Regions from separate parts of the Bradyrhizobium sp. GCM10028915 genome, predicted to be linked through region 1. Evidence: riboswitches for the same ligand, from Rfam matches in the RefSeq annotation. Region 1 holds a riboswitch; the other holds the start of a gene.
The links. A riboswitch is a leader RNA that binds a small molecule or an ion and turns the genes downstream of it on or off. The one in region 1 is predicted to bind S-adenosylmethionine.
Positions count from the first base shown of each region.

Region 2: linked by a shared signal. The riboswitch ahead of ACFQX9_RS09825 (homoserine O-acetyltransferase) and the one ahead of ACFQX9_RS32690 (O-succinylhomoserine sulfhydrylase) in region 1 are both predicted to bind S-adenosylmethionine.

Region 1 is NZ_JBHTFN010000065.1:634,496-637,898, forward strand. It holds gene ACFQX9_RS32680 (PAS domain S-box protein) at 1-118, opposite strand, end outside; gene ACFQX9_RS32685 (2'-deoxycytidine 5'-triphosphate deaminase) at 296-1,432, opposite strand; SAM riboswitch at 1,513-1,592, shown strand; gene ACFQX9_RS32690 (O-succinylhomoserine sulfhydrylase) at 1,663-2,859, shown strand; gene ACFQX9_RS32695 (SGNH/GDSL hydrolase family protein) at 2,914-3,403, opposite strand, start outside.
Region 2 is NZ_JBHTFN010000012.1:147,611-151,013, reverse strand. It holds gene metW (methionine biosynthesis protein MetW) at 1-322, opposite strand, end outside; gene ACFQX9_RS09825 (homoserine O-acetyltransferase) at 338-1,540, opposite strand; SAM riboswitch at 1,631-1,710, opposite strand; gene ACFQX9_RS09820 (chorismate mutase) at 1,915-2,763, shown strand; gene hisC (histidinol-phosphate transaminase) at 2,798-3,403, shown strand, end outside.

The DNA.
Region 1 (3,403 bases):
CGAACAGTGCGGACGATGCGCGGTTCCAGCGCATGATGGTGCCGGAGCGATCCGAATAGATCAGCGCGTCGGCGACGTCGTCGAGGATTCTTGCGTCGAGTTCGGATTGATCTGTCATTTCGCCACCTCGGACGTAGCCCGGATTCGCTTCTCATCTTGACACAGATTCGGTGTCATCGCCCGACTTGATCGGGCGATCCAGTATTCCAGAGGCGGATGTGATCGAACCAATAGGCTACGGCGTACTGGATGCCCCGGTCAAGCCGAGGCATGACAGCGGAAGGTGAGGCTATCCCTACACCCGGAAATGCTTGCTCAGCTTCAGGCCCTGCGCCTGGTAGTTCGAGCCGATGCGCTGGCCGTACATGGCGTCGGGGCGGGCCAGCATCTTCTCGTAGACGAGGCGGCCGACGATCTGGCCGTGCTCGAGGATGAACGGCACCTCGCGCGAGCGCACTTCGAGCACGGCGCGCGACCCCAACCCGCCGGCGCCGGCATAGCCGAAGCCGGGATCGAAGAATCCGGCGTAGTGCACGCGGAACTCACCGACCAGCGGATCGAATGGCACCATCTCCGCGGCGTAATCGGGCGGCACCTGCACCGCCTCTTTCGACGCGAGGATATAGAACTCGCCGGGATCGAGGATCAGGCTGCCGTCGGGACGGGCCGAGATCGGCTCCCAGAAGTCCTCGACGGAATAGCCGGCGCGGCGATCGACGTCGATGACGCCGGTGTGGCGCTTGGCGCGGTAGCCGACGAAGCCGCCGCTCTTCTCGCCGGAGAGATCAACAGAGACGGCGACGCCGCCGGTGAGGTCGGCATCGTCGATATCGACGAGACGCTCGGTCGCGTGCAGCGCCTCGAGGTCGTCGATGTTGAGGATGGCATCCCCGGTGCGGAAGCGCACCTGGCTCAGGCGCGAGCCCTCGCTGACCAGCACCGGGAACGTCTTCGGGCTGATCTCGGCATAGAGCGGACCGTGATAGCCGGCACCGATCATGTCGAAGCGGCGGGTGCCGTCGGCGATCACGCGGGTGAAGACGTCGAGCCGGCCGGTCGAGCTCTTCGGGTTGGCGGCCGCGACGATTTCCGGCGGCAGCGCGAGGCTTTCAAGCAGCGGCACGATGTAGACGCAGTTGGTCTCCAGCACCGCGCCGTCGGCGAGGCTGAACTCGTGCAGCTTCAACTCGTCGATGCGCTCGGCGACCGTGGCGCCGGGACCGGGCAGGAAGCTGGCGCGAACGCGATAGGCGATATCGCCAAGACGCAAATCGAGGCTCGCCGGCTGGATCTGGCTTTCGACGAAGTCGTAAGCGGGCAGGATGAGACCGCCCTCCGCCATCGCCGCGATCATGCGGTCGGGCAGGATACCATTGGCGTCGGCGGCGACCGTGAACGTCAACCCGGGGTCCTCATCAGGGATCAAACACATCCCGACATGCGGGAAATATGAGCGTTTTACGGCTATCCGATGGACGTCTTGACGGAAAGGGCATTGCGGAATATGAGCATGACTTATCCCGTGGTGATTTGAGCCGGCCGGCTTGCAGCCACGTTAAATAAGTCGCTAAACAGGCCGGGGACCTCTGTGATCCCGGCCCGTGGAGATATTCCAGGCCGGTTTTTTTGTGACCATTCTCGATGGTCACTTCAGGAGGTCCTATGTCGAAGTCCCCGGCGCCAACCGCCCACTACCGTCCCGAAACTCGCCTGGTTCATTCCGGCACCTTACGCTCGCAATATGGCGAGACGTCGGAGTCGCTGTTCCTGACCCAGGGCTACGTCTACAACAGCGCTGAGGAGTGCGAGGCGCGGTTCAAGGGCGAGGACCCCGGCTTCATCTATTCACGCTACTCCAATCCAACCATCTCGATGTTCGAGCGCCGCATGATCGAGCTCGAAGGCGCCGAAGCGGCACGTTCGGCCGCGACCGGCATGGCCGCGGTGACGACCGCGATCCTGGCGCCGCTCAAGGCCGGCGATCACGTCGTGGCCTCGCGCGCGCTGTTCGGCTCGTGTCTCTACGTCGTGCAGGATTTACTGCCGCGCTACGGCATCGAGACCACGCTGGTCGACGGCCTCGATCTCGACCAGTGGCAGCGCGCCATGAAGCCGAACACCAAGACGTTCTTCCTGGAGAGCCCGACCAATCCGACGCTCGACGTGCTCGACATTCCCGGCATTGCCGAGATCGCGCATAGTGGCGGCGCGCGGCTCGTCGTCGACAACGTGTTCGCCACCCCGATCTGGCAGAGCCCGCTCGCGCTCGGCGCCGACGTCGTGGTCTATTCCGCGACCAAGCACATCGACGGCCAGGGCCGCTGTCTCGGCGGCATCATCCTGTCCTCGGAAGCGTTCATCGCCGAGCACATCCACAATTTCATGCGCCAGACCGGCCCGTCGATCTCGCCGTTCAACGCCTGGGTCCTGCTCAAGGGGCTGGAGACGCTCGCCGTGCGCGTGCGCGCGCAGACCGAGACGGCGGCGCGCATCGCGGACGTGCTGGCGAGCCATCCGAAGATTTCGCGGCTGGTGTTTCCCGGCCGCGCCGATCATCCGCAGGCTGCATTGGTGAAGAAGCAGATGCGCGGCGGCTCGACGCTGGTCGGCCTCGAGGTCAAGGGCGGCAAGCAGGCGGCGTTCCGCGTGCTCAACGAGCTCAAGCTCGCCAAGATCTCGAACAATCTCGGCGACGCCAAGAGCCTCGTCACCCATCCCGCGACCACGACGCATCAGCGTTTGAAGCCGGAGGACCGCGCCGCGCTCGGCATCAGCGAAGGATTCATCCGCTTCTCGGCAGGCCTCGAGCACGCGGACGATCTGATCGAGGATCTGACCGCGGCGCTGGAGAAGGCGTGAGTTATTGTCGTCCCGGCCTAGTGCGCAATTGCGCATGGGGGCCGGGACGACAAGTCACATTGGCCGGTACGTCCGCACGTCCGCGGGCACGTTCACGCCGAGCTTGATCTGGCCGACGGAGCGAATGATGTCGTCGCCGAGGAGCTGGGCGAAGCAGGCATAGCCCCAATCGTTCATGTGCAGTCCGTCGGCGATCACGAAACTCTCGACCGGAAGCGATTGCTTCTCGTGCCAGTCGCGCATCACCTCGAAGCGCGGGAAGATGCCGACGTGACGGAGCTCGGCGACCTTGCCGAGCAGCTTCACCATCTTGCCGGCGCTCTCGGCGCGCTGGTTGACGGCGGGCGAATATTGCGGATCGACCAGCACGATGTCGGTGCCGCCGGTGGCCTGGATGCGAGCGATGCCGTCCTCGACCAGTTTGGCGGTCTCGCCAGGATCGAGATTGCGCAGCACGGCATTGGTGCCGACCTGCCAGATCACCAGATCCGGATGCACGTCGATCACCTCTTTCTGGAGACGCTTCATCATCTCGGGCGCATCC
Region 2 (3,403 bases), on a different contig from region 1:
GCGTCGCCTGCAACGTCTGCGACAGGATCACGTAGTCGAAGGCGTCATCCGGATAATTCACGAGGTCGGTGTCGGCATCGCCCTGCACCACCGCAAGACCCTTGGCGACGCAGCGGTTGACGCCCTCGCGCGACAGCTCGATGCCGCGGCCGTCGACGCCGCGGGTTTCCAGCAGTTGGAGCAGGTCGCCCTCGCCGCAGCCGACGTCGAGCACCTTCGAGCCCGGCTTGACCATCTCGGCCACCAGCACATGGTCGGCGCGAAAATCACCGGGTTGCCCGGCCACAACGCCGCCGAGCGGCAACGTTTCCTGTACAGACATGCCTAGTCGTCCTTGTTAAGCATTCCTGGCGGTAAGCCCGCGCGCCTTGCCCGCCGATTGCAGGAAGGCACGGGCGATGTCGAAGAACTCGGGCACGTCGAGCAGGAACGCGTCGTGACCGCGATCGGTCTCGATTTCGGCGAACGACACCCGCGCGCTCGACGCATTCAGCGCGTGCACCAGCGCGCGCGATTCCGAGGTCGGGAACAGCCAGTCGCTCGTGAAGGAGACCACGCAGAAGCGGGTCTGGATTCCCGCGAACGCCTTCGCCAGCACGCCACCATGGTCGGCGGCGATGTCGAAATAGTCCATCGCGCGGGTCAGATAGAGATAGGAGTTGGCGTCGAAGCGCTCGACGAAGGACGAGCCCTGGTAGCGCAGATAGGACTCAACCTGGAAGTCGGCGTCGAAAGAGAAAGTCGGCAGCTCGCGGTCCTGCATGCGCCGCCCGAATTTTCGATGCAGCGCGGCGTCGGAGAGATAGGTGATGTGCGCCGCCATCCGGGCGACAGCGAGGCCACGATGCGGATGGATGCCTCGATCGGCATAGCCGCCATGGTGCCAGTCGGGGTCGGCCATCACCGCCTGGCGGCCAAGCTCGTGGAACGCGATGTTCTGCGCCGAGTGTCGTGTCGAGCAGGCAATCGCCAGCGCGGAGAACACGCGACTCGGATACGCCGCAGTCCATTGCAGCACTTGCATGCCGCCCATCGAGCCGCCGACGACCGCGAACAGCGTGTCGATGCCGAGCCGGTCGATCAGCATCGCCTGCGCGCGCACCATGTCGGGGATGGTGATGACGGGGAAATCGAGCCCCCAAACCTTGCCGGTCGCGGGATTGATCGAGGCCGGGCCGGTCGAGCCCATGCAGCCGCCGATCACGTTGGAGCAGATGATAAAATACTCGCTGGGATCGAGCGGTCGGCCCGAGCCGACCAAAGTCTCCCACCAGCCGGGCTTGCCGGTGACAGGGTGCACATTGGCGACGTGCTGGTCGCCGGTCAGCGCATGGCAGATCAGGATCGCGTTGGAGCGATCGGCATTCAGCTCGCCATAGGTCTGGTAGGCGATCTGGAACGGGCTGAGATCGACCCCGCAGTCGAGCCGCAGCGGCTGCTCCGAGCCGAACTGCGCGACGTGCGAACTCGGATGATCCACCTCGTGCGACCGCTCGTCGGCGGTGATCGCGGGACTCGGAATTGACTGGACGCCAACCATCTGACCATCGACCTCGTTTGCGGTCGTCGTGGTGACCGCATTGACATCAGGCCATGAAAAACCCGGCCTGAACGATAGGTTCGGCCGGGATCGAAAGCGTCCCCGGCCTGTTTAGCGAGTTTTTTAACGTGGCTGCAAGCCGGCCGGCTCAAATGACCACGGAACGGGTAAAAACTACCGTCCTGGACGGTTTTCGTCAAGTCACGGCCCGGATCAGCCAAATTCGCCTGTCGCGCCACGGGCGGAAAGGGCCCGATTTCTCTTTGCATTTCTCTTTGCTTTCGCAGCCCCGACTGCCTAATCAGGATATCCATCACAGCGGTGACGGCTCGACTGATCCGCATTGGAACGCCTCTCAGCAGCACCTGTCAGACATGTCCCAACGTCCGCCCGCGCCACCATCACTCCAGGAATTGCGTAAGGAGATCGACGCGATCGACGAGGGCATGCATCGCCTGCTGATGCAACGCGGCGACATCATCGACCGCCTGATCCAGGTGAAGCAGACCCAAGAGGTCGGCTCGGCGTTCCGCCCGGCACGCGAGGCCTCCATGATGCGCGACCTCGTGCAGCGTCATCGCGGCATCCTGCCGCTCGACACGGTCGAGAGCATCTGGCGCGTCATCATCGCGACCTTCACCTATGTCCAGGCCCCGTTCTCGGTCCACGCCGACATCTCGGCGAGCGAGCCGGCCATGCGCGATTCCGCGCGATTCCATTTCGGCTTCACCGTGCCTTACGTCGCGCATTTCAGCGCGCAGGCGGCGGTCGAGGCCGTCGCGAAGTCCAAGGGCGATCTGGCGCTGGTCTCGGCGACCTCGAGCCGCACGCCGTGGTGGCTGTCGCTGGAAGAAGCTGGCGCGCCAAAGATCATCGCGCGGCTGCCCTTCGTCGAGCGCGCCGACCATCCGGCGGCGTTGCCCGTGTTCGCGGTCTCGCGCGTCGCCGACAGCGCGCTGGTGACGGAGGTCGAGACCTTCAGCGTACGCGTCTCTGGGTGGAATGCGGAGGTCGCGCGCGCCCTGTCGCCGCTCGCTGAGATCGTGGCGGTGCCCGACACCGCCTTCGACGGCGCCGCGCTGCTGGTCTCGGTCACCGCGACAAGCAGCATCGACAAGATCAAGGCTGCCCTGATCGAAGCGGGGGCCTCGGTGCGCTCCACGGCCCTCGTCGGCAGCCACGCAACGCGCTATACGGTGCCCCCGACCGGGTCGAAATCGTAAGTCGCGAACCGCTTAAGCCAGTCCGGAGTTGAAGATGTCCCGCCCCATGCCGAATCCCGGCATTCTCGATATTGCGCCCTATACGCCCGGCAAGACCCCGGTGGCAGAGCCCGGCCGCAAGGTGTTCAAGCTCTCGGCCAACGAGACGCCGTTCGGGCCCTCGCCGAAGGCGATCGAGGCGTTCAAGCAGGTGGCGGATCATCTGGAAGACTATCCGGAAGGAACCTCGCGCGTGCTGCGCGAAGCAATCGGGCGCACCTTCGGGCTCGATCCCAACCGCATCATCTGCGGCGCCGGCTCGGACGAGATCCTCAACCTGCTCGCCCACACCTATCTCAGCCACGGTGACGAGGCGATCTCGACCACGCACGGCTTTCTGGTCTATCCGATCGCGACCATGGCGGTCGGCGCGAAGAATGTCATCGCGGCCGAGAAGAACCTCACCTGCGATGTCGACGCCATCCTCAAGGCGGTGACGCCGAAGACAAAGCTGGTCTGGCTCGCCAACCCCAACAATCCGACCGGCACCTATGTGCCGTTCGACGAGGTCAAGCGCCTGCGCGCCGGCCTGCCCTCGCACGTGCTGCTGGTGCTGGACGCAGCCTATTGCGACTACGTCTCGCGCAACGATTACGAGATG